One region of the Veillonella sp. ZSJB6 genome, then DNA from elsewhere that is predicted to be linked to it. Evidence: a T-box and tRNA genes for the amino acid it is inferred to sense, from the RefSeq annotation. Region 1 holds a T-box; the other holds one or more tRNA genes.
What was found. The T-box of region 1 lies ahead of thrS (threonine--tRNA ligase). A T-box ahead of a tRNA ligase gene usually reads a tRNA of that ligase, here a tRNA-Thr.
Positions count from the first base shown of each region.

Region 2: it has a tRNA-Thr gene. The T-box ahead of thrS (threonine--tRNA ligase) is inferred to sense a tRNA for this amino acid. The anticodon was not compared.

Region 1 is NZ_JBPUGE010000001.1:119,471-132,024, forward strand. Features, by position in the region: gene alaS (alanine--tRNA ligase) at 1-949, shown strand, start outside; gene ACSV5T_RS00550 (IreB family regulatory phosphoprotein) at 1,104-1,364, shown strand; gene ruvX (Holliday junction resolvase RuvX) at 1,364-1,783, shown strand; gene ACSV5T_RS00560 (DUF1292 domain-containing protein) at 1,810-2,106, shown strand; gene mltG (endolytic transglycosylase MltG) at 2,277-3,683, shown strand; gene ACSV5T_RS00570 (O-methyltransferase) at 3,707-4,315, shown strand; gene ACSV5T_RS00575 (peptidase U32 family protein) at 4,315-5,556, shown strand; gene ACSV5T_RS00580 (DUF4911 domain-containing protein) at 5,559-5,834, shown strand; gene ACSV5T_RS00585 (hypothetical protein) at 5,845-6,834, shown strand; T-box leader at 7,082-7,313, shown strand; gene thrS (threonine--tRNA ligase) at 7,388-9,298, shown strand; gene ACSV5T_RS00595 (MFS transporter) at 9,520-10,725, shown strand; gene ACSV5T_RS00600 (DASS family sodium-coupled anion symporter) at 10,858-12,351, opposite strand.
Region 2 is NZ_JBPUGE010000002.1:135,362-147,915, reverse strand. Features, by position in the region: gene hypB (hydrogenase nickel incorporation protein HypB) at 1-192, shown strand, start outside; gene ACSV5T_RS03360 (hypothetical protein) at 189-1,598, shown strand; gene brxF (BREX-3 system P-loop-containing protein BrxF) at 1,627-2,091, shown strand; partial or broken gene ACSV5T_RS03350 (undecaprenyl-diphosphate phosphatase) at 2,166-2,815, shown strand; tRNA gene ACSV5T_RS03345 (tRNA-Thr) at 3,002-3,077, shown strand; tRNA gene ACSV5T_RS03340 (tRNA-Tyr) at 3,088-3,172, shown strand; tRNA gene ACSV5T_RS03335 (tRNA-Met) at 3,178-3,253, shown strand; tRNA gene ACSV5T_RS03330 (tRNA-Thr) at 3,286-3,361, shown strand; tRNA gene ACSV5T_RS03325 (tRNA-Met) at 3,367-3,443, shown strand; gene tuf (elongation factor Tu) at 3,688-4,875, shown strand; gene ACSV5T_RS03315 (nitric-oxide reductase large subunit) at 5,052-7,289, shown strand; gene rpmG (50S ribosomal protein L33) at 7,559-7,708, shown strand; gene secE (preprotein translocase subunit SecE) at 7,750-7,971, shown strand; gene nusG (transcription termination/antitermination protein NusG) at 7,984-8,520, shown strand; gene rplK (50S ribosomal protein L11) at 8,624-9,049, shown strand; gene rplA (50S ribosomal protein L1) at 9,126-9,836, shown strand; gene rplJ (50S ribosomal protein L10) at 10,009-10,515, shown strand; gene rplL (50S ribosomal protein L7/L12) at 10,586-10,954, shown strand; gene ACSV5T_RS03275 (ArnT family glycosyltransferase) at 11,056-12,554, opposite strand, start outside.

The DNA.
Region 1 (12,554 bases):
TACAGCAACACACTTGCTACATGCAGCATTGAAAAAGGTTCTTGGCGAGCATGTTAACCAAGCTGGTTCTCTAGTAACTCCGGATTACTTGCGCTTTGACTTCACTCATTTCTCCCCTGTAACACAAGAGGAACTTGATCAAATCGAAGCTCTTGTAAATGAAGAGATTTTAAAAGCTACAGACCTAGCTATTGCTGAAATGTCCATGGACGAAGCAAAAGCGAAAGGTGCGATGGCACTCTTTGGTGATAAATATGGCGATGTAGTTCGCGTTGTAGAGGTTCCTGGCTTCTCCGTTGAATTATGTGGTGGTTCTCATGTAGGCAATACAGCTTTCATCAGTTCCTTCCGCTTAACATCAGAAGCAGGTATCGGTTCTGGCGTACGTCGTATTGAAGCGATTACAGGACGTGCAGCTCTTGATGCAGCAAAACATGATCGTTTAACTATCGAACGTATGGCAGGGGAACTTAAAACTAAAGCGCCTCAAGTAGAAGAACGCTTACATCAAGTATTGGCAGAAGCAAAAGAAACTGCTAAAGAATTAGAACAAATTCGTAAAGAGGTTTCTGCAGCTGGTGCCGCTGATATCATTGCTGGTAAGGTTATGATTGGCGACGTAGCATTTGTAGCGGCTTCTGTAAAAGCTTCCTCTGTTGATGAATTACGTGATTTAGCTGATATGGGCCTTGATAAATTAGATGGTTCTGGCGTAGTGCTCGTAGGTGCTGCTATGGGTGATGACAAGGTTAACTTTGTATGTAAAGTATCCAAAGATGTAGTAGCTAAAGGTGCTAAAGCAGGTAATATCGTAAAAGCAGCAGCTCAAGTAGCTGGTGGTAATGGCGGTGGCCGTCCAGATATGGCTCAAGCAGGCGGTAAAGAACCAGCTAAATTGATGGATGCATTAAAAGCTGGTGGTGAAGCTTTAACATCTATGTTACAATAGGCATATAATTTTATAATTATACTTGTATCTGTTATAGAAAAATTTTATAATGCATAAAAAGTTACTGACTTTGTAGCTTTAATTCAAGTATAATAGGAGGCGAGGTTTCACTTTTACAGTGAAACCTGCCAATGTAATAAAAAGGAGGGATACGATGAAGGTTTCTGATGAAACTATGTTATTCCGTAAAGTAGACGATGAACCGATGACAGCTGAAGAGGTTCTCACTCGCGTTTATCAATCTATTCAAGAAAAAGGTTACAATCCAATCAATCAAATTTTAGGTTATCTAATCTCTGGTGATCCAGCGTACATTACAAGCTATAATAATGCGCGTTCTGATATCCGTCGTTTAGAGCGGGATGACTTGATTGAGGAATTGTTGAAAGAATACGCAAAGGCAAAACAACTATAATGAGAATTATGTCATTAGATGTGGGCAGCCGTACTATCGGTATTGCCTGTAGTGATGCACTGCTCATGACCGCACAAGGTATTGAAACCATTCGTAGAACATCTCTTGAAAAAGACTTTAACCGCTTGCAAGAACTCATTACTGAATATGAAGTACATGAACTTGTAGTAGGTATGCCGAAAAATATGAATGGTACAAAAGGTGAACGGGCTGAAAAGACCGAAGAATTTGTTGAAAAGATGAAGGAAGTCATCGATTTACCTGTTACATATTGGGATGAGCGGTTATCTACCGTTATGGCTGAACGCCAACTCATTGCAGCTGACGTGAGTCGTAAAAAACGTAAGTCCGTTATTGATAAAATGGCAGCGGTTGTAATTTTGCAAGGATATTTAGATCGCTTGCAGTTTAATAAATAAGTATTTTTTCTTAAGGAGGGTTTCCGATGGTTGACCAAAATTTTGAAGGCGAAGTATATTACTTGGAATTCGAAGATGAAAATGGTAACAAACAGTACTTCACAGAGGACATTATTTTAAGTCATGAAGGCCAAGAATATGCTGTTCTTGTACATGTACAAGATGAAGAGGCTGACCATGAAGGTCAAGATGATACATACATGATCTTGGCTCGCATCGAAAAAAATGAAGAAGGCGTAGAAGAATACGTACCTTTAGATGAAGATGATGAAAACTTTGAAACTCTAGTAAAATTGTATGAAGAAATGGAAGATGGCGAATAGTCGTATTCTTTATAAATATAGCGTGTTGTCTTTGGGCAATACGCTATTTTTATTTGCTATTTATTAAGGGGCCTATAATATGATAATGTCCTTTTATATAGGGGAAATATGGACTTTATGGTATAATAAGATGATAAATACTGTTATGTTACAGAAAGGAACTCAACGTCGTGAGAAAAGCCTTAAGATATATTTTAATCCTTATTATTGTAGGCGTATTAATCATCGCCGGTGGTTTGGGAGCGATTTATTTAGTGCCAAACACCTTTGCTCAAGATGATGGTACACAAGTACTTGTCATCGAAAAAGGGCAGACTGGCACTGAAATTGCAGACATGCTCTATGAACGAGGTCTTATTCGTTCCACACAAGGCTTTAAGCTTTGGTTATATTTGAGCGGCACCAATGATAAACTTCAAACTGGTCACTACCAAATTCCTAACAAGGTAACTGTGCGCGAACTCATTTCTTTATTACAAGAAGGTCATGTAGAATCTATTCGTGTTACAATTCCTGAAGGATACACAGTTGGTGATATTGCTATCGTTCTTGAAAAAAATCAAATTATGAAGGCAAAGGATTTCTTAGCAGAAGCAAAGACCTTTGTACCATATCCATATATGAAAGGTACAAGACCTGCTACATATCCGGTAGAGGGCTTCTTATTCCCAAGTACTTATGAAATTCCAGTAGGTGCAACGCCACGTGAAGTGATTCAAATGATGGCTGACGAAATGAATCGTTACCTCACACCGGCTGTGAAGAAACAAATTCAAGCTCAACACATGAGTATTCATGACTTTGTAACATTGGCATCCATTGTTGAACGTGAATCTTTATTTGATGCAGATCGTCCAACAATTGCAGGGGTATTTAAAAAACGGTTAGCCCATGGTATTCCATTGCAATCTGATGCGACAATTTCCTATGTACTTGGTTATGCAAAAGAAGATGTAACTATTGGTGATACGCAATTACAAAGCCCGTATAATACATACGTATCTAAAGGCTTGCCACCTGGTCCAATTGCGAACCCTGGTAAAAAAGCATTAGATGCAGTCTTGCATTCTGAAGATACAGATTATTTATACTTTGTAGCAGATAAAGATGGACATAACCACTTCTCTAAAACATATGAAGAACATTTAGCGGAAGTTCATAAAATCTATGGTAATGATACGGCTACATCCTCTAATACAGGGGCCGCAGTACAAGCTGGTCCTAACTATGACGTGGCTGTGGCAACGACAGAGCCTAACTACAATTACAGCTCTGAAGAAGCGGTGGAAGCAGATTCTCAATATGTTAATGTGGAACCTACGTACAAATATACACCAACAACGGTTCCAGCTGCTGAAATTCCAGCACCAACACCAGCTCCACAAGCACCAGCTCAATCTGCACCAGCAACTCAATCATCTAGTTCTAACTCTTATGTGCCAACTACAACACCTGCTCCAGAATCTATGCAAAATGTTGTACCAAGTACACAACAAGTACCTCATATTGAAGTAAAGCCAGCTGAATCTGTGGATCGTTCTACGTTGGTGGTTCCTAGTGGTAATAGCAATAAATAATGTAGGAGATTGAATCTACTTTCATGACATTAAATGATATTTTAAATGAACAGCGTATTTACGCGATGATTAATGATGTACCGATTCTACGAGAATCTGAGGTTCATCTCTTTGAAGAATTAATAGGTTTGTACCGGCCCACCTCTGTGTTAGAGGTGGGCACCGCCATTGGTTACTCTGCTTTGTTGATGGCTCCGCTACTCGATAAAGAAGAAGGGCATATTACATCTATTGAATTAGATGATGTGCGTCACGAAATGGCGAAATATTATATTAACCAATCCGATTATGCCGATAAAATTACATTACTGAAAGGTGATGCGTCTCAAGTCTTAACGGAACTCACTGGTGAATATGATCTAGTGTTTTTAGATGGGCCAAAAGGGCAATACCTAAAACAGTTAGAACTTATTTTACCTCATGTGAAAGAAGGTGGCGTTATCCTGGCGGATAATGTACTTTTTAGAGGCTATGTAAGGGGCGATAAGGAGCCGCCAAAACGGTTCAAAACTATCGTAAAACGGTTAAAAGAATACTTAACGTATGTTGAAAATAAAGAATTGTTTAACACCACCATCTATCCAATGGGTGATGGTATGAGTGTGAGTGTGTGGAAAGGGCACAACAAATAATGGCAGAACATTTTATGGAATTGCTTTGTCCAGCCGGTAATATGGACAAGCTCAAAATGGCGATTCGCTATGGTGCGGATGCTGTATATTGTGCAGGCAAACGTTTTGGTTTGCGTGCAGGTAACTCTAATTTCTCCGACGAGGAATTAAAGGAAGCTGTAGAATTTGTACATGCTCATGGTAAGAAAATCCATGTAACATGTAATATCATTCCTCACAATGAGGACTTTGAAGGCTTAGAGGATTATTTGAAATTCCTTGAAAGTATCGGCGTTGATGCAATTATTGTTGCCGATATGGGGATCTTTAGCCTTGCTAAACGTGTGGCTCCAGGCCTTGAGCTTCACGTAAGTACACAAGCATCTACAACAAACTGGCATACAGTGCAAATGTGGAAAGAACTGGGTGCTACACGCGTCGTAGCAGCTCGCGAAGTATCCTTAGCAGACCTTAAAGAAATGAAGGATAATGTAGATATCGAAATCGAATCCTTCGTACATGGCTCCATGTGTATTTCTTACTCTGGTCGTTGTCTATTGTCTAACTACATGACAGGCAACCGTGATGCGAACCGCGGTCAATGTTCTCAATCTTGCCGTTGGAAATATTCCCTTGTTGAATCTAATCGTCCTGGTGAATACTACCCAATTGAAGAAGATGAGCATGGTACATATATCTTTAACTCTAAAGACTTGTGCTTGATTCACCGTATTCCAGATCTCTATGAAGCTGGTATCGACAGTCTTAAAATCGAAGGCCGTATGAAATCCGTTCACTACTGTGCAACAGTAGCAAAGGTTTATCGTACAGCTATCGATACATACCTTAAAGAAGGTAAAGATTGGTATGTTCGTCCAGAATGGATTGCAGAATTAGAAAAGATTTCTCACCGTCCATATACTGATGGCTTTGCAGAAGGCCGTCCTGACGAAACTGCTCAAAACTATGGTAAATCTACAAATACGCAAAGCCATGATTTCATCGGTTTAGTTTTGGGTTATAACGAAGAAGAAAAATACGTTGATCTTGAACAACGTAATAACTTTAAGGTAGGCGATAAAGTAGAATTCTGCCAACCTAAGGGTGAGCTTGTTGAGACTGTAATTGAAAAAATGACAGATGAAGATGGTAACCCAATCGATGTAGCACCACATGCCCAAATGAAAGTGCGCATTTACATGGATACACCACTTGAACCGTACTCCATGATGCGTCGTGAGTGCAAACCTAAAGCGGAGTAATTATGCGTGGTACACCATTAGAACCGAGTAAATCTATCGGTGCATTTCCCGATGTACCAGATCTAGAGACCTTTGGAGAAGAAGCGTATGTGTTCTTTCATCTTGAGCCGAAGCATACAAACTATATCAATCGCATCATTGAAGGCTATGAATATTTAGGTGTTATGACATCTGTAGATACGAGTGGGCGGTGCATGTTGCGCTGTACACCATCTACAAAGCCATTAGCCATTGAAGTATTAACTAGCTTATCTGATTATGTCACTATAGAGAAATGAGAGTATATCTATGAAACAATCTATTTTGAAACGTGCATTATTAACAGCTTGCCTTAGTGTATCTATGGTGGGTGTAGCTATGGCGGGCCCTGTAGGTCCTGTTATCATCCCTCAAGCAGGGGATGTAGTAGTCATCAACCATGGTCCTGATATGACCTTCACTGGTAATATCAACTTTGATGTGGAAAGTCAAACTAATAACAACTTACAAATTGGTTCCTCTGTGATCCCTAATGTAGTATATGGTGCTGCTTTCAATAAAACTGGTGCACCAGATACAATTATCCCAGCTCAAACTTATGTGTATGTAGGTACAAAAGATGGAGCGAATGCTTTCACAGAAGCTAGCGACGCCGACAAAAAAGGGGCTAACTGGAATGTAGAAACGTTGAAAAAAACTAAGTCTGGTGATGTACAATTGGCAAGCCGTGGCATTCCTGAAAAGCCATTGGCAAACCAAGTAGCTACTATTAAAGACTCCATTATGCTTAGCGCTGTAGACCTCAGTACAACAGAGGTAGGCCGCAACAGCAAGGGCGTTCTATATATGACGGTTCCTAAAGAGTTGAAATTGACTGCGGACACAGGCATTCCTGAAGACGTAAGGGAAACAATGCCAGCTATGTTCCGTGGTAAAATGGGTGATTCCCTCATGGTAAACCTCATGCCACTAAATGATGATGAAAAACAACAATTAGCGGCTAACCCACACAATGCAAATGCAATCGTATTTAACCGTGGCATGAGCATGGCTAAAATGATTGGTTCCTCTGCACGTACAAGCAAAGTGTACACATACATGAAAGACCACTATTTGAACCTTGTTATTGTAGCAAAAGATTACGATGATAATGGTGCTCGTGGTAGCGGTGTTATGATGGTGTCTAAACAAGATAACTCTAATGATGTACTCTTAACACTCTACAAAGGCCCAGATCTTTCTAATAGCAAATTAGAAAAAGTAATTGGTGCTATGTTGTCTACAAACTTCAAACGCTAATAATCTAGCTCATGTACAGTGAGCTGTAGTATAGCTACATTGCTTAGCGTATATATGATAATCTTAATAAACGGCTCGAGTTTGATATGTACCCCTTTTAATGGACAACCCGTAAAGGGGTACATATCAGTTATATCGGGCCGTTTTTATATGGTGTGTTTAAAGGCGTTTCTTTAATTTATAGATTTTGTGAAATTTACTATTGAACTGTATTGAATTTTTTAATTCCCTGTGATACTATAATCTAGTAAAAGTTATGCAAAGGACATGATTCTCATATCCCTGTGTACCAGAGAGAGGCAGATGCTGGAAATGCCTTACACATATATCAGAGTTACCCCCTTTAAACTGATTTGTCGAACCTAAGTAGGCAAATACGGTCGCCACCGTTATCGGGCTTAATGAAGTGAATTACTATACACATATATTCGTATAGGTAGTTAACTAGGGTGGAACCGCGAATGATCTTCGTCCCTTGTTTTGTAGGGATAGAGGGTCTTTTTTTATTACCAAAATCCAGTCTATCCTAGATAATAAATTGGAGGAAAGAAAAATGGCAGATGTAAAAATCATTTTACCTGATGGTAGTGCAAAGGAATACGCTGCTGGCACTACTCTTGGGGAAGCAGTAAAACAATTATCTAACAGCTTGGCTAAAAAAGTACTAGCTGCTAATGTAAATGGTGAATTAACAGACCTTCGTGAAGAACTCGTAGATGGTTCTGAAGTAGCTTTCTTAACATTCGAAGAAGATGGCGGTAAACATACTTTGCGCCATACAGCTTCTCATATTTTGGCACAAGCGGTTAAACGCTTATGGCCTGAAGCTAAATTGGCTATCGGTCCTGCTATCGATAAAGGTTTCTACTATGATATCGATATGGAACATACTTTGACTCCTGAAGATTTGGGTAAAATCGAAAAGGAAATGAGCCGTATTGTAAAAGAAAACTTGCCTATCACTAAATCTGTAATGTCTCGTCAAGAAGCTATCGAGTTCTTCAAATCTAAAAATGAAGACTACAAGGTAGAATTGATCGAAGATCTTCCTGAAGATGCTGTTATCTCTTGCTATGCGCAAGGTGACTTCATCGATCTTTGTGCAGGTCCTCACGTAGCATCCACTGGTAAGGTGAAAGCTTTCAAATTACAAAGCATTGCAGGTGCATACTGGCGCGGCGATGAAAAGAACAAAATGTTGCAACGTATTTACGGTACAGCATTTGAAAAGAAAGAAGAACTTGATGCATACCTTCACTTACTTGAAGAAGCAGCTAAACGCGACCATCGTAAACTTGGTAAAGAACTAGGCTTGTTCGTTATCAAAGAAGAAGGTCCTGGCTTCCCATTCTTCTTACCAAAAGGTATGGCACTTCGCAACGAATTGGAAAACTTCTGGCGTGAAGTTCACCATGAATTTGATTATGAAGAAATTCGCACACCAATCATCTTAAATAAACAATTGTGGGAAACATCTGGTCACTGGTTCCATTACCGTGAAAATATGTACACTACAATTATTGATGATGAAGAATATGCAATTAAACCAATGAACTGCCCAGGCGGTATCTTGGTTTACCAAAACGAAATGCATTCCTACCGTGACTTCCCATTGCGTTATGCTGAACTTGGTCTAGTTCACCGTCATGAATTATCCGGTGCTTTACACGGCTTATTCCGTGTACGTGCATTTACTCAAGATGATGCTCACGTATTCATGTTGCCAGATCAAATGCAATCTGAATTGATGAAAGTTATCGAATTGTTCGATCGCATTTATAGCCAATTCGGCTTGAAATACCATGTAGAATTGTCTACTAAACCAGACAATGCAATGGGTGATGATGCAATCTGGGAAGCAGCTACAGAAGCATTGCGCAATGCCATTGAAGCAAAAGGTATTCCTTATGTAATCAACCCTGGCGATGGTGCATTCTACGGTCCTAAACTTGACTACCATATCGAAGACTCCTTAGGTCGTACATGGCAATGTGGTACTATCCAATTGGATATGAACTTGCCTGAACGTTTCCAAATTGAATATGTTGGTGAAGATGGTCAAAAACATCGTCCTATCATGATTCACCGTGCATGCTTCGGCTCCATGGAACGTTTCATTGGCATCTTAACTGAACACTATGCAGGCGCATTCCCAACTTGGATGGCTCCTGTACAAGTTAAAATCTTGCCTATCTCTGAAAAACATGTTGAATATGCTAAAGAATTGGCAAAACAAATGCACCATGACTATGTACGTGTAGAAGTGGATGATCGTAGCGAAAAAATCGGTTACAAAATCCGTCAAGCACAAATGGCAAAAGTTCCTTACATGCTTGTTGTAGGTGATAAAGAGGTTGAAGAAGGTACAGTTAACGTTCGTAAACACGGTGGTGACGAATTAGGTTCCGTACCATTTGAAGAATTCTTCAATTCCATTAAAATTGAAATCAAAGAACGTAACTAATTGACTAATATGACTCATCCATCAATATAGATGATGCGGTTATGATAAGTTATTATATTTAATTGGTTATAATCTAATCTCTTATATGTGTTAAAATAAACATATATAAATTTAGCCCCCATATACTAAGCCTTTCATTAGACTTAAGTCTAGGAGTTGGCCATTTGTATAGTGGGGGCTATCTCTTTAATTGTTACCTGTGAGTAGCGAAAGGAAATATTATGAAAGAAGTAAATTCATACGGCTGGAAAGCAGTCATTGGGTCCTCTATTGGTTATGCAATGGATGGTTTTGATCTCTTGATTTTAGGCTTTATGCTAACCTTAATTTCTGGAGATTTAGGATTAACTACAGGTCAAGCCGGTTCTCTTGTAACGTGGACCTTGGTAGGTGCCGTACTAGGTGGCTTTATCTTTGGTACCTTGTCCGATAAGTTTGGTCGTGTTCGCGTATTGACTTGGACTATCGTACTTTTTGCGGTATTTACAGGTCTCTGTGCCTTTGCTCAAGGCTATTGGGATCTTCTTATTTACCGTACAATCGCTGGTATTGGTTTAGGTGGTGAATTTGGGATTGGCATGGCTTTAGCTGCTGAAGCTTGGCCTGCTAAACACCGTGCAAAAGCAACAAGTTATGTTGCCCTTGGTTGGCAATTAGGCGTATTAGCGGCCGCTTTGTTAACACCGTTACTCATTCCTATTATTGGGTGGCGTGGCATGTTTATGGTCGGTATTATTCCTGCCTTGGTTGCTTGGGTATTCCGAGCTAAACTACATGAACCAGAAATCTTTGTACAAAGTAAAGAATCTAAGGAACATTCACATACTAACTCTTTCAAGTTATTAGTAAAAGATGTAAGAACAACAAAGACATCTATTGGTGTTGCTATTTTAACATCAGTTCAAAACTTTGGTTATTATGGTATTATGATTTGGTTACCTAATTTCTTAAGTAAGCAATTAGGTTTCTCCCTTACAAAATCCGGTTTATGGACAGCTGTTACTGTATGTGGCATGATGGTTGGTATTTGGCTATTTGGACGCTTGGCAGATAAAATCGGTCGTAAACCTACATTTATTCTATTCCAAGTATGTGCTGTAGCATCTATTTTGATTTACTCTCAACTATCTGATCCAACAGCTATGCTATTTGCTGGGGCAATTTTAGGGGCCTCTGTAAATGGTATGATGGGTGGTTATGGTGCCTTAATGGCAGAAGCCTACCCAACAACTGCTCGTGCAACAGCTCAAAACGTACTATTTAACATAGGCCGTGCTGTAGGCGGCTTTAGCCCAATGGTAGTAGGCATGATCATCTCTATGTACTCCTACCAAGTAGCAATTGCATTCCTAGCTATTATCTACGTACTTGATATTCTAGCAACTGTATTCTTAATTCCTGAACTTAAAGGTAAAGAATTAGAATAATGTATTGAATTAATTTAGAGTAAATATATTGTGCTCTTTAGGTTATTAATCAATTGAAAATAGTGAATTTAAAAGGCTCTGTCTTATGACAGAGCCTTTTGGTTTATATATAATTTTTATGAAAGTACAGTATTAGGCGATACCAATCCAGTGCCAGTATGTTAGTGCAAATACGAGCATCATTACATAGCCGATGATGGTCAATGGAATGCCTGTAGTCATAAATGTTTTTACGTCGAATGTGTCTGTACCGTAAGCCACCATACCTTGTGGTGAGTTTACTGGTAATACTAGACCGAAGCAGATAGCGTATTGCATGAGCATGGTTACGCCGATTGGGTTAAGACCTTCTGCATTGTGACCTACTACGATGGATATTACGATAGGAATCATAGCAGAGGAGAGGGCTGTAGCAGAGGCAAAGCCTAGGTGAATGACAATGAGGAAGGCAGCCATTACAGCAATTAAGATAAATACGCTGGCACTTTCAAGGGAGAAAGCATTTACGAATACTTGAGCAAGCCAAGTAGCTGCTTTTGTTTTAAGCAATACAGAGCCAAGACCAATACCAGCACCAAACATAACGATGGAACCCCAGTCGATGTTTGGCTGTGCAAATTTCCAGTCCATAATACCAATTTTAGGGAAGAAAAATAATGCAATGGCAACAATTGTTGTAGTTGTTGTGTCGATGGAATGGAGCTTGCCACCGGTAGCCCATAATGCGAGTAGACCAATAGAGATACATAATAGTTTCTTTTCGTCAGTACTCATAGGGCCGATTTCTTGGCGCATTTTAGCGAGCTGTACATCGCCACCTACAAGCTCTTTGAACTCAGGCTTAATTAATACTTGTGTTAAGAAGTAGGCGATGATGACCATAATAATAGAGAATGGAGCTGCTGCAGTTAGCCAATCTATCCAACTGATGGATGTATTCATCTGAGTTTGTATAAAGCCTACGGCTACAAGATTTTGTGCAGCAGCCGTTTGGATCATAATATTCCAAAATGTATCGGCCTGTACAGCACCTACCATGAGGAGAGCTGCTACGCGGCTTTTACGTTCAATACCCAAGTTCTCAACAATACCAATGATAATCGGTGCTAAACAGGCAATACGCGCTGTTGCACTTGGTACGAAGAAGGCGAGGATAAGACCTGTAATAATAACACCTAAATAAATCCGGCTAACCTTAGTGCCAACGCTAGATAGTACTAACATGGCGATACGTCGATCTAAACCTGTTTTACGCATGGCTACGGAGATAAACATAGCAGCGCCTACGAGGATCATAGCCGGTGAAGAATAACCAGAAATGATGAGCTTTAATGCATTGGCTGTGCCCATCGCCTTAGCAGGTGCTTCTGGATGCGGTGAGAACCCTAAAAGTAGCGCTGTAAGCGCTGTAATCATGGTAGCACTTACTGGATAGGAAACAGCTGATGTCATCCATAGGATGATAGCAAAGGCGAGAACCCCGATCATACGATGACCACCGGTAGATAATGTTTCAGGTGTAGGCAATAATAAAATAGCACCTAAAACAATAAAGGATAAAATAAGTCCAATATTTTGAGCAGTTGTACGTGACTTTTGTGGAGGGGCAGTGGTTGTTACACTCATAATAAAACTCCTTTCTATTTGTGTAATACCTATTACTATATAATACTAAATAAGGTGAACTATATAAGCTAGACTATGCTATAAGGTACACTATATAAGATAGTCTATGCTATGAATATTATTGTATCGTACTTTCTATAGAATTTGTTATTTAAATTATAAGAATATTGTATACATAAAGGGGGATAGGTGTCAGTAAGGAT
Region 2 (12,554 bases), on a different contig from region 1:
AAAGAGTCAAAGGCTATCCTCATTAATAAGATAGATTTATTGCCTTATGTACCTTTCAAAAAAGATAAGGCCATACAAGATATACGTAATTTGAATCCAACAGGAGAGATTTTTGAAGTAAGTTGCACGGCCCATAATGGGTTAGAGCCATGGTTGACATGGTTGCGTGCGCAATTGGAGAGTAATCGATGAATCATTCTATTAAGAGCCGTATCGTAGCGGCACTTTTAGTAGGCCTATCTGCTACATCGGTAGGATATGCGGCAGAGCCGGCTATTTCCACAGTGAAACCAACGGCTGTAGAAGCTACAGAGGATACAAATGATGCGGCAGCTACTGCTGCACCTGTAGAAACGACGGAACCTGATGCGGCTAATTCTGTTGCGTATATAGATAATGCACCGATTAAAGCCGTTAAAATTGATACAAAAATAAAGAAGGAAAACACCAAAACAGGTTGGTTGGCCGAACAAATGGCAGTTACCGAGTTTGGTGATTCCATACAGTTTTGGCAAGCAGCTAGCGAAAATGAAGGATCCTTGCCTAGTGTAACGCAAAATAATTTGGCGGATATCGGCAAGTCCTATACGGCTAATAATTTACCAACCATAGGGTCTGAAGATGATTATGCCATTGATGGGTACCGCTTAGGTGATCAGTTTGTAGCACCTAAAGATGTAGAAAAAACGGTAGTGCGTGATAACTTTACGACGTACTATATGAAAGACTTGGAGGTAACCGTATATACGGGGCCTGCTCAAGAACGATTGATAAATAATCAATTGCGCGGTCAAGGGGCTACCTATTTCTTTGAGCCAAATACTATTACTAATATTCATAGTACGAAAAAAGGCGCCCGTACTGTACGCGATATAGGTGTGGGTAGTACGCGCATGGAATTAGTATTTGCTTATGGCAGTCCTAATGCGATGTGGCGTGACTTGAAAAATGAAAGTTATATTTTCCTTTATGAAGGTCATTCCGAAAATTCATTGCCTCGAAAAAAGGAATTTAACCGCTCGATAGAGAATACAAATAATAATAGCCAACAACAATCTATGTTAGGACAACAGAAAGAATATATTGCTTTCACCATCAAACAAAGCAATGTAGAAGCTGTTGATATGATTAGTGGTCAAGTATGGCCAAGATTTGGATTACCTAAAGCTCCAGTATATGATTTCGAAGCTGGTAAGTTGACTGCTGATGATTTTGTATTGCGTGGCTATAAATTAAATGATCATTTTGTTAATGATCCAAATAACGACTGGAAACATCAAGGCATGTTGTTTGGTTCCACCTTTATTGGATATAACGAATATGGTGTAAGTGTTGATAAAAAAAATCTCATCAATCGTGTTCTATTAAATATTTACACACCTACTCGTCGCGGTATTGCGATGGGGGATACTAAATACTTATTGCTCTTTGTATATGGTATGCCTACTCGTATTGTTGAATCTACAACAAATGCGGGCACATCTACTGTATATGAATATAAAAATCCAGCGGCAAGCGACTCATATTTGCAGTTTGCCCTAGATGATAAAAACCAATATATCAAATCCGTTATGTTATCTGACCGTCCAGTTAAGTAGGATTGGTCACAGCGAGGAGGCAAGGGATATGGTTACTGTTCAAGATGTAAGAGAACGTTGGGAACAAATTCAAGGTGATGATGAACGCATATTGTTTATCGTTGGTGGTCCTGGTTCTGGTAAAAGTTTGCTAATTCGTGAATTGTCTGAGCAAAAAGGTTGGAAGTACTTAGAAGCGAAACAACTTATTGAAGAAGAATTTTTGTTGGTACCTCGTGATGAAAGACCACAACTGGCAGAAGAAGTAATTCGCCGTGCATTAAGTCGTAGTGATACAGAAGTGGTGCTCATTGATGGTATTAATGTGTTGTTTGCACCGATTTTAAATTTAAATCCTCTTGAACTATTAAAGACTATTAGTAAAACATATCCGATTGTTGTAGGTTGGCGTGGTCATCTCGAAGGTGATCAATTATACTTAGAACACAATAATGATCCAAAACATGCGGTTGTAACAGTTACTAAACCTGAACGTGTTATGGTTATTGATTAATTAAAGCTATATTGATTGATGAGGGCATTATATATTGCCATGCGTTATGACCACATATATAGGTAGGTGATATCATGGAACAATATGTAATTGCCCTCATTTTAGGTGTTATAGAAGGTATAACAGAATGTATTCCTGTATCTAGTTCAGGGCATATGATTATTATCGGGCATATACTTAATTTTGAAGGTGCCCATGCCGATGTATTTGAAGTGTTTATTCAAATTGGCGCCATTCTTGCTATATATACACATTATAGACGGACCTTTAATAGCTTTTTAAAACGGAAGAATTGGATTAAAACTCGTGGCGTATCTCTATTACATATTGGGGCAGGTGTGCTACCTGTATTAACAGCGGGCTATCTTTTACAATATATTATTAAAGGGGATCTATTTGGGCCTATCCCTGTCATAGTAGGCCTTGTGCGACCATTGCGGGAGGCATGTTGATTGGATGCACTCGTAGAGCTGCTGCTGATTTTTCTTTTATCATGGCTGTACCTGTTATGATCATTGTTTGTGTATATGATTTGTTACGGGTAATTCATTTACTAAATCTAAAGGATATTATTATGTTTGCCATTGGCACATTAGTATCGTATATAGTAGGGTATATTACTGTAAAAGTATTTTTATGGTATTTAAATCGCTCTTCATTATCCTCCTTTGGATATTATAGAATTATTGTTGCTATACTAGCGATTATCTACCTTTATCTATGATTGCCGATGAGGAAAAAATGAAGTTTAAAAAGTTTAGAAAAAATACTTGCATAGGGTATCGTTTCATGTTATTATGATTAAGCACTAAGGGATACCGCAGTGAACAATAAAAACTTCAAAAAAGTTTTTAAAAAAGTTCTTGACACTTAGTGAGGCGGATGATAAAATACATCTTGTCGTAATGATGCTGGCGTAGCTCAATTGGTAGAGCAGCTGACTTGTAATCAGCAGGTTGTGGGTTCAATTCCTATCGCCAGCTCCATTTTATTTTTGGAGGGATTCCCGAGCGGCCAAAGGGAGCAGACTGTAAATCTGCCGTCTTCGACTTCGAAGGTTCGAATCCTTCTCCCTCCACCATTTATAGCGGGGTGGAGCAGTTGGTAGCTCGTCGGGCTCATAACCCGAAGGTCGCAGGTTCAAGTCCTGTCCCCGCAACCACAAAAATTCACAGTGAAATGATCGTTCATTGTGCTGGTGTAGCTCAGTCGGCAGAGCGTATCCTTGGTAAGGATAAGGTCACCGGTTCAATCCCGGTCACTAGCTCCATACATGGCGGCATAGCTCAGTTGGCTAGAGCAATCGGTTCATACCCGGTGTGTCCGCGGTTCAAATCCGTGTGCCGCCACCATTAAACCTCACATTGGTGAGGATTTTTTATTTTCTCCATAAAATAATAATTGAAGCTGATAAGTGTAGAAATTACATTTATCAGCTTTTTTTGTTTACCTATCGTAATTGTATTTCTAGAAGCTTTTGTATATATGGTATAATAATGTGTAGGGGAATCTTATATTCCATTGATAAATTAGGGTTAATATATTATATTAATACTAGAATGTAATTTGTTTTTTGTGAAGGAGGATACATTCCTAATGGCAAAAGAAAAATTTGAACGTACGAAACCGCATGTTAATATCGGTACAATCGGTCACGTTGACCATGGTAAAACTACTTTGACAGCTGCAATCACTAAAGTATTGGCTGAAAAAGGCCAAGCTGAATTCCAAGATTACAGCAACATCGATAAAGCTCCAGAAGAACGTGAACGTGGTATCACAATCAACACTGCACACGTTGAGTATGAAACTGCTAACCGTCACTATGCACACGTTGACTGCCCAGGCCATGCTGACTATGTTAAAAACATGATCACTGGTGCAGCTCAAATGGACGGCGCTATCTTGGTATGTTCCGCTGCTGACGGCCCTATGCCTCAAACTCGCGAACACATCTTGTTGGCTCGCCAAGTTGGTGTTCCTGCAATCGTAGTATTCTTGAACAAAGCTGACATGGTTGACGACGAAGAATTGATCGAATTGGTAGAAATGGAAGTTCGTGAACTTCTTTCCTCCTACGAATTCCCTGGCGACGAAGTACCTATCGTTGTAGGTTCCGCTTTGAAAGCTTTGGAAGGCGACGCTCAATATGTAGCTAAAATCGACGAATTGATGGACGCTGTAGACTCCTACATCCCAACACCAGTTCGTGATACTGACAAACCTTTCTTGATGCCTGTGGAAGACGTATTCACAATCACTGGTCGTGGTACAGTAGCAACTGGCCGTGTTGAACGTGGTCAAGTAAACGTAGGCGACACAGTAGAAGTTGTAGGCTTGAAAGAAAAAGCTGAACAATACGTAGTAACTGGTCTTGAAATGTTCCGCAAAACTTTGGACTCTGCAGTAGCAGGTGACAACGTAGGTGCGTTGCTTCGTGGTGTTGACCGTAAAGACATCGAACGTGGTCAAGTATTGGCTAAACCAGGTTCCATCAACCCACATACAAAATTCAAAGCAGAAGTTTACGTATTGACTAAAGAAGAAGGTGGCCGTCATACTCCATTCTTCTCCAACTACCGTCCACAATTCTACTTCCGTACAACAGACGTAACAGGTGTTGTAAACCTTCCTGAAGGTGTAGAAATGTGTATGCCTGGCGATAACGTAACAATGGATATCGAATTGATTACTCCAATCGCTATCGAAGAAGGTCTTCGTTTCGCGATCCGCGAAGGTGGCCATACAGTAGGCGCTGGCGTTGTAACTGAAATCGAAGGTTAATTAGTAGCCTTTTATAAAAAATAGGACCCCAATGGGGTCCTATTTTTATGTTAATTTATATATTGTTTATTACATTTGTAACCAAAGATACAGAAACTATCTTTGACTGGTGCTATTATAATCTTAAGGAGGGCAAAAGCCCTCCTTTTGTGTTTTTTAGAAAAGGAGGTAAAGTGATGGGTGAATACAAAAAGTATTGGATAGCTGTAGTAGCCGTACTTATCATTGGTTTTTCAATCCTTGGTTATCTAGGTACTGATGTGTATCATCAAGCACCGCCGGTGCCGACTGCATATGTATCTCAAGATGGACAAGTCTTGTTCACTAAGGAAGATATTTTACATGGTCAATCGGCATGGCAATCTACAGGTGGTCAATCTGTGGGGACGGTTTTAGGTCATGGCGCTTATCAAGCACCTGATTGGACAGCAGATTGGTTGCATAAAGAAGTATCTATAATGTTGGATATTAAGTCGCAAGAGGCCTTTGGTGTTCTTTATAATCAATTGGGACCTGCACAACAAGCAGCAGTTAAAGAAGTGGTAAAAGAAGAATATCTAGGTAGTGCAGTTCGCGATGATGGAACCGTGGTTTTATCTCCAGAGCGCATTACGGCGATGAATATTACAGGTCGTTATTTTGTTGAACTTTATGGTGATAATCCAGAGTTGACATTGACTCGTGATCATTTTGCAATGAAGGACAATACATTGCCTGAGTTACAAGACCGTATTGATATGGCTCGTTTCTTCTTCTGGACTACGTGGATGGCATCTACCCAACGTCCTGGTACAGATGCGACATACACTAATAACTGGCCACATGAACCGTTATTGGATCATAATCCAACACCTGAAAGTGTTGCCTGGTCTGTTGTGAGTGTCATCATTTTATTATGTGGCATAGGTGTAGTTGTATGGTTGTGGTCCTTTGGTAAGAAAGACGACGAACATGCATTGGTTCCACCAGCAGAAGATCCAATTAGCAAGATTACCTTAACTCCATCTCAACGTTCATTAGGAAAATATTTATTTACAATCCTAGCATTGTTCTTATTCCAATTGGGGATGGGTGGTATCATTGCTCACTATACTGTAGAAGGTCAAGCGTTCTATGGTATTCCTTTAGCTCAATATTTCCCATATTCTATTGCCCGTACATGGCATATTCAGGCGTCCTTGTTCTGGATTGCTATGGCATTCTTAAGTGCTGGTTTATTCTTGGCACCAATTATTAATGGTGGTAAGGATCCTAAATATCAAAAGCTAGGTGTAGATATTTTATTCTGGGCGCTTGTAGTCCTCGTAGTTGGTTCCTTCGGTGGCACATACTTAGGTGTAGCGCATCAAATTCCAGCAGCCTGGAATTTCCTTCTCGGACACCAAGGTTACGAATATATTGAGCTTGGTCGTATCTGGCAATGGATTGAATACATTGGTATTCTATTCTGGCTTGTACTCATGATACGCAGCATTATTGGCGCTTTCAAACAGAAGGGGGATAAAAATCTTATTGCTGCCTTTATCTTCTCTGTTATCATGGTAGGTATCTTCTATGGCCCAGGTTTGTTCTATGGTGAACATAGCCATTTGGCAATTATGGAGTACTGGCGTTGGTGGGTAATTCATCTTTGGGTAGAAGGCTTCTTCGAAGTATTCTCTACTACATTGATGGCATTTATCTTTGTTACACTAGGGCTTGTATCATATCGTGCCGGTACAGTGGCAGCCATTTCCTCTGGTGCTATTTATCTTATCGGTGGTATTCCTGGTACATTCCATCATCTATACTTTACAGGTGTTACATCTACTATTGTGGCAACAGGCGCATCCTTCTCCGCATTGGAAGTAGTACCACTTGTACTATTAGGTTATGAAGCCTTTGAAAACTATACACGTCTTCACAGCGCACCTTGGATGCATCGTTTGAAATGGCCTGTATACTGCTTCATTGCGGTATCCTTCTGGAATCTTGTTGGTGCAGGGGTCTTCGGCTTCTTGATCAATATGCCAGTATCCTTGTTCTACATTCAAGGTCTTAATACAACTGCAGTACATGCACATACCGCATTGTTTGGCGTATATGGTTTCTTAAGCTTAGGCTTTGTATTCCTTATTGCTCGTTACATTCGACCTGAAGTAGAATTCAACGATAAATTGATGAAATTCGGGTTCTGGGCTCTCAATATAGGCCTTGCCTTAATGGTGCTCATCAGCTTATTGCCGATAGGTCTTATCCAAGCGTGGGCAAGTATCACACATGGTTTGTGGTTTGCACGTAGCGAAGAATTCATGCAACAACCATTGTTACAAACCTTGCGTTGGCTTCGTATGATTGGTGATACAATACTAATCATTGGTGCCGTAGCATTCTTCTGGCAAATTGTGAAAGTTCTATTTCCGAAGAAATCCTAATTGACAGGCATATTATAATTCTATGCATTAACGGCATAAATTGTATGAAAAATATGTGATAATTTATTACCATATTAATGGCGTTCCTTTCTAGACAAGGAACGCCATTTTTTGTTATACTATCCCTGTCAGGTACATGTGCCTGGCTTTTTTGAGTTGCTCAAAATTCTTGACATCGCTTGCTACGTATGATATATTTCTTTAGTATGTAGTCGAGCGTTTTCGAGTACAAGAGACAGATTAGTAAATAAAAAGCGAGGTGTATCCGGATGCGTAATGCCATTACTTTAGCTTGCACAGATTGCAAACAACGTAACTATCAAACGAACAAGAATAAAAAGAACAATCCTGATCGTATTGAAATGATGAAATATTGCAAATTCTGCGGTAAACATACATTACACCGTGAAACAAAATAATTCTTATCATTCATTACCTGTTGATTTGAGGATGTGAAACAATGGCAAAGTCTAACTCAGCAGTGCAGCAGCGTGGTGGATTTGGAAAATTCTTCCGCGGTGTGAAAGCTGAACTAAAAAAAGTAGTCTGGCCAACAAAAAAAGAACTCATCAATTACACAATAGTAGTATTTTTAGTGACGATTTTCATCGCCTTTATTATTTATGTACTTGATGCAGTCTTTGCCCAACTTTTTAATACGTTGTTGCACTTTGTTGGATAAGGGGGCCATTTCATGGAAGCAGATAAGAAGTGGTATGTAATTCATACCTATTCAGGCTACGAAAATAAAGTTAAAACCACTCTTGAACTTAAAGTTCAGTCTATGGGTCTACAAGATGTGATTAGCCGAATTTTGGTACCTCTTGAAGACGAAATTGACGAAAAAGATGGGGTTAAAAAAGTAGTAAAACGTAAGATATTTCCTGGGTACGTATTGGTTGAAATGGAAGTTAACGACCGTTCTTGGTATGTTGTACGCAACACACCAGGTGTAACAGGCTTCGTTGGCTCTGCCACAAAACCAGTTCCACTTTCTGATTCCGAAGTAGAACATATACTTAAGTCTCAGGGCTTGGATAAGAAACCAAGCATCAACATCGATGTAGAAGTTGGTGAAACGGTACGCATTACGTCCGGGGCCTTTGAAGATAAACTAGGTGTTATTACCGAACTTAACCCTGAAAAAGGAACATTGAAACTTAATGTGGAAATGTTCAACCGAGATACCGAGGTAGAGGTAGAGTTCTCTCAAATTGAGAAAGCTCTTTAATATATATATTATAACTCTAAAAAAGAGCAATCGATTTTGGTTGCCAGTGGGAGGATGTATATCCGTTACCACCACAGTATAAGCATAGGAGGTTTAATTACCCATGGCTAAGAAATTAGTTAAACAAGTAAAACTACAAATTGAAGCCGCTAAAGCTACTCCAGCACCACCAGTTGGTCCTGCACTAGGTCAAGCAGGTGTTAACATCGTTGCTTTCACAAAAGAATTCAACGAACGTACTGCTAAACAAGCTGGCTTAATTATCCCAGTAGTTATTAACGTATATGAAGATCGTAGCTTCGACTTCATCACTAAGACTCCACCAGCTGCAGTATTGTTGAAAAAAGCTGCAGGTATTCCAAAAGGTTCTGGTGTACCTAACCGTGATAAAGTAGCAAAAGTAGGTCGCGATAAAGTTCGTGAAATTGCTGAATTGAAAATGCCTGACTTGAATGCTAATACCGTAGAACAAGGTATGCGCATGGTAGAAGGTACTGCTCGCAGCATGGGCATTGAAATCGTTGACTAATAAGCGTACGACTTGCGCATAAGGCGCAAATCGGTGGGAGGGAATTCCCGTTTGACCACATAAGGAGGATATTATAATGGCAAAAGTAGGTAAGAAATACGCTGAGGCAGTAAAACTTATTGAAGCTGGTAAGTTCTACGAACCAGTAGAAGCAATCGAGTTGGTTAAGAAAACTGCAACTGCAAATTTCGATGAAACAGTTGAAATCGCTTTCAACTTGAATGTCGACCCTAAATACGCTGATCAACAAGTTCGTGGTGCAGTAGTATTGCCTCATGGTACTGGCAAAACTAAACGCGTTCTTGTATTCGCAAAAGGCGACAACATTAAAGCAGCTGAAGAAGCTGGTGCAGATTTCGTAGGTTCTGAAGAGTTAGTAGCTAAAATCCAAGGTGGTTGGAGCGACTTCGACGTTGTAGTTGCTACACCAGACATGATGGGTCAAGTTGGCCGTCTTGGTAAAATTTTGGGTCCTAAAGGCTTGATGCCAAACCCTAAAGTTGGTACAGTAACTCCAGACGTTGCTCGTGCAGTAAACGAAATCAAAGCTGGTAAAATCGAATACCGTACTGATAAAGCAGGTATTGTCTCTTGCTCCATCGGTAAAGCGTCCTTCGATGAAGAAAAATTACTTGACAACTACCGTACAATCGTTGATACTATTATCAAGGCTAAACCTGTAGCAGCTAAAGGTCAATACATTAAATCTGTAACCTTGTCCGCTACAATGGGCCCTGGTGTGCCTTTGAACGTGTTCAAATTGAGCAACGTTACAAAAGAGCAATAATCACATATGTCTCTTAGCTGTAGACGGCTGGTATGTATAATGGATGAAAATCCGCCCGCTGAGGCTGACACTAGATAATCTAGGACTAGTTCGACCTCATCGCGTGCGATGGGGTCGTTTTTACGCTAAGATAGTACATAGAGCACCAAAAAATCTACAAGGAGGTAATCTAATGGCTGTCACTGAACAAAAGAAAGCAATCGTTGCTCAAATGAAAGAAACTCTTTCTGAAGCAAAAGGCGCTGTATTGATTGGTTACACTGGTTTGACTGTTGCGCAAGCAACTGATCTTCGCCGCAAAATGTTGGCTGAAGGCGTTGAATACAAAGTAATCAAAAATACTTTGACTCGCATTGCTGCAAATGAATTGAATCTTGAAGGTTTCGCTGAGCATTTAGAAGGTCCAACTGCATTGGCTACTTCTAAAGAAGATGCTGTTGCACCTGCTCGTGTAATCGAACAATTCATCAAAACTACTGAGAAAGAAGTTGTAACAGTTAAAGCTGGTATCGTTGAAGGCGAAGTTATGGATGCTGCTGGTGTTAAAGCAATTGCAAGTCTTCCAAACCGCGAAGGCATGCTTTCCATGTTGCTTTCCGTATTGCAAGCTCCTGTTCGCAACGTTGCATACGCTGTCAAAGCTGTTGCAGAAGCTCAACCAGCAGAAGCTGCAGAATAATAATTTCTGCGAAGTATTCATTGGTCGCTTAAGACTGATACAATAAACTATTTTATGGAGGAAAACTAAAATGGCATTGAACATTGAAAACATCGTTGCTGAATTGAAAGAAGCAACTATTCTTGAACTTAATGATCTTGTAAAAGCAATTGAAGAAGAATTTGGCGTAACTGCAGCAGCTCCTGTAGCTGTAGCAGCTGCTGGTGGTGCTGAAGGCGGCGCTGCTAAAGATTCCTTCGACGTAATCTTGAAAGATGCTGGCGCATCCAAAATCAACGTAATCAAAGTTGTTCGTGAAGCAACTGGTCTTGGCTTGAAAGAAGCTAAAGCTATCGTTGACGGCGCTCCTGCACCTGTAAAAGAAGGCGTAGCTACTGAAGCAGCTGAAGCTTTGAAAGCTCAATTGGAAGAAGCTGGCGCAACTGTAGAATTGAAATAATTCTAGCCATAATAAAAGGCGTACCCATGGGTACGCCTTTTTTGTTATAGAAATAAAATTTGTAGTTATCTATCAATACCAATTAGCTGATTTTTCTATAATTATTGAATTTTATAAATGCTAGCCGATTTAGTTTTTCCAACTTCTGTTGCTATGTTATTGGTTGGTGAATTAGCAAATTCTTTACTATATTTATTTGGTACAATGATGGTAGCACCTTTTTCATTAGATACCCTTGTATCAAACTCATCTACTGTTATTGTGGGCATCAATGTTTTGCCTGCTGTCCATAGAGGATTATCTGTAGTATGTACAAATACTTGAGTTGGGGTATCTTTTGTATAATATACAATCGATGTATAGTAGGTACCATATATATATGTGTGTTGAGCACTTGACTCAATATATGGCTTGAATTGAAGCCCCGATTGATCAGATAAAATAGGTGTTACAGTTATTGTGATTGCCGTATATAAAATAGTTAAAGGTGTGGCTAAATAGATAGATAATGGTACGTTGCGATTTCTATACCGTTTAACTACTAGTGCAAATAGTACTAGTAATACGAATGCACTAATTAATGGTATAGGATTTAATTCTGGTGTTGCGATGCTGGCTACTAGGAATAAGATTGTATATATGCCTAATGGAATCGTTACAATATATTTAAAACTAGTACTCTTGTTATGGCAGCTAGTTGTGATAGCTTCAGCGCCCCAGATAAGACATGGGATTATTGCTGGTAACGTATAGGTTATATACTTTGTGGCCACTAGTGAATAGAATAATACAATTACTACAAACCAGATGGCGCCGAGAAGATAAAAATTATTTTTCCATGTAATGTTTTTGAGTCGGTAAATAACGGCTGGTGTCCATGGTAATAGAGCAAGAGGGACAATGATTAGGTAATAATACCAAACATTGAATTTTGGATGCTCAGATACAAGTGCTCGCTCCATGTTGTGAAGCCCTAGGAAACCAGATATGAATTCTTGACCGTGAATCGAGTACATAGCGATGTACCATGGACTGGCAAGAACTATAAATAAGAGAATTCCCAAAGGATTAAATAATAATGTAATATCCTTAGCAAGTGAGTAATCATCTTTATCTTTTTGGGTGAAACATCGTGCAGCAATGAATAGTAATAGTATTAATCCAGGAAGAACAATACCAACGGGCCCTTTAGTTACGACCGCTAAGGCTGCTGCCCCATAGGCTTTCACCATGGAATGTTTATCGTTCTTGGTGAAAGCTAGATAAGAATAGCCGAAGATGGCTAGTGAAAAGAAGAATAGGAAGCCGTCTGTTATGACTGCGTGAGAAATGTACCAGAACTGTAAGGCACCAAACAAAAGTATGGCACTCGTAATTGCTATATGCGTGGACTCTTTAATGCGATACACAAGATGGTACATAAGCGCAACACTGCCACCAGCAATAAGTGTATTTGGTATGCGCGATGTAAAGTCAGATATGCCAAATAGTTTATAGCTTATCATAAGCGCCCAATAGGTGAGGGGCGGTTTATCATACCAGACTTGGTCATATATCATGGGTGATATCCATGAGTTATGTTTTAACATTGTAATAGCAG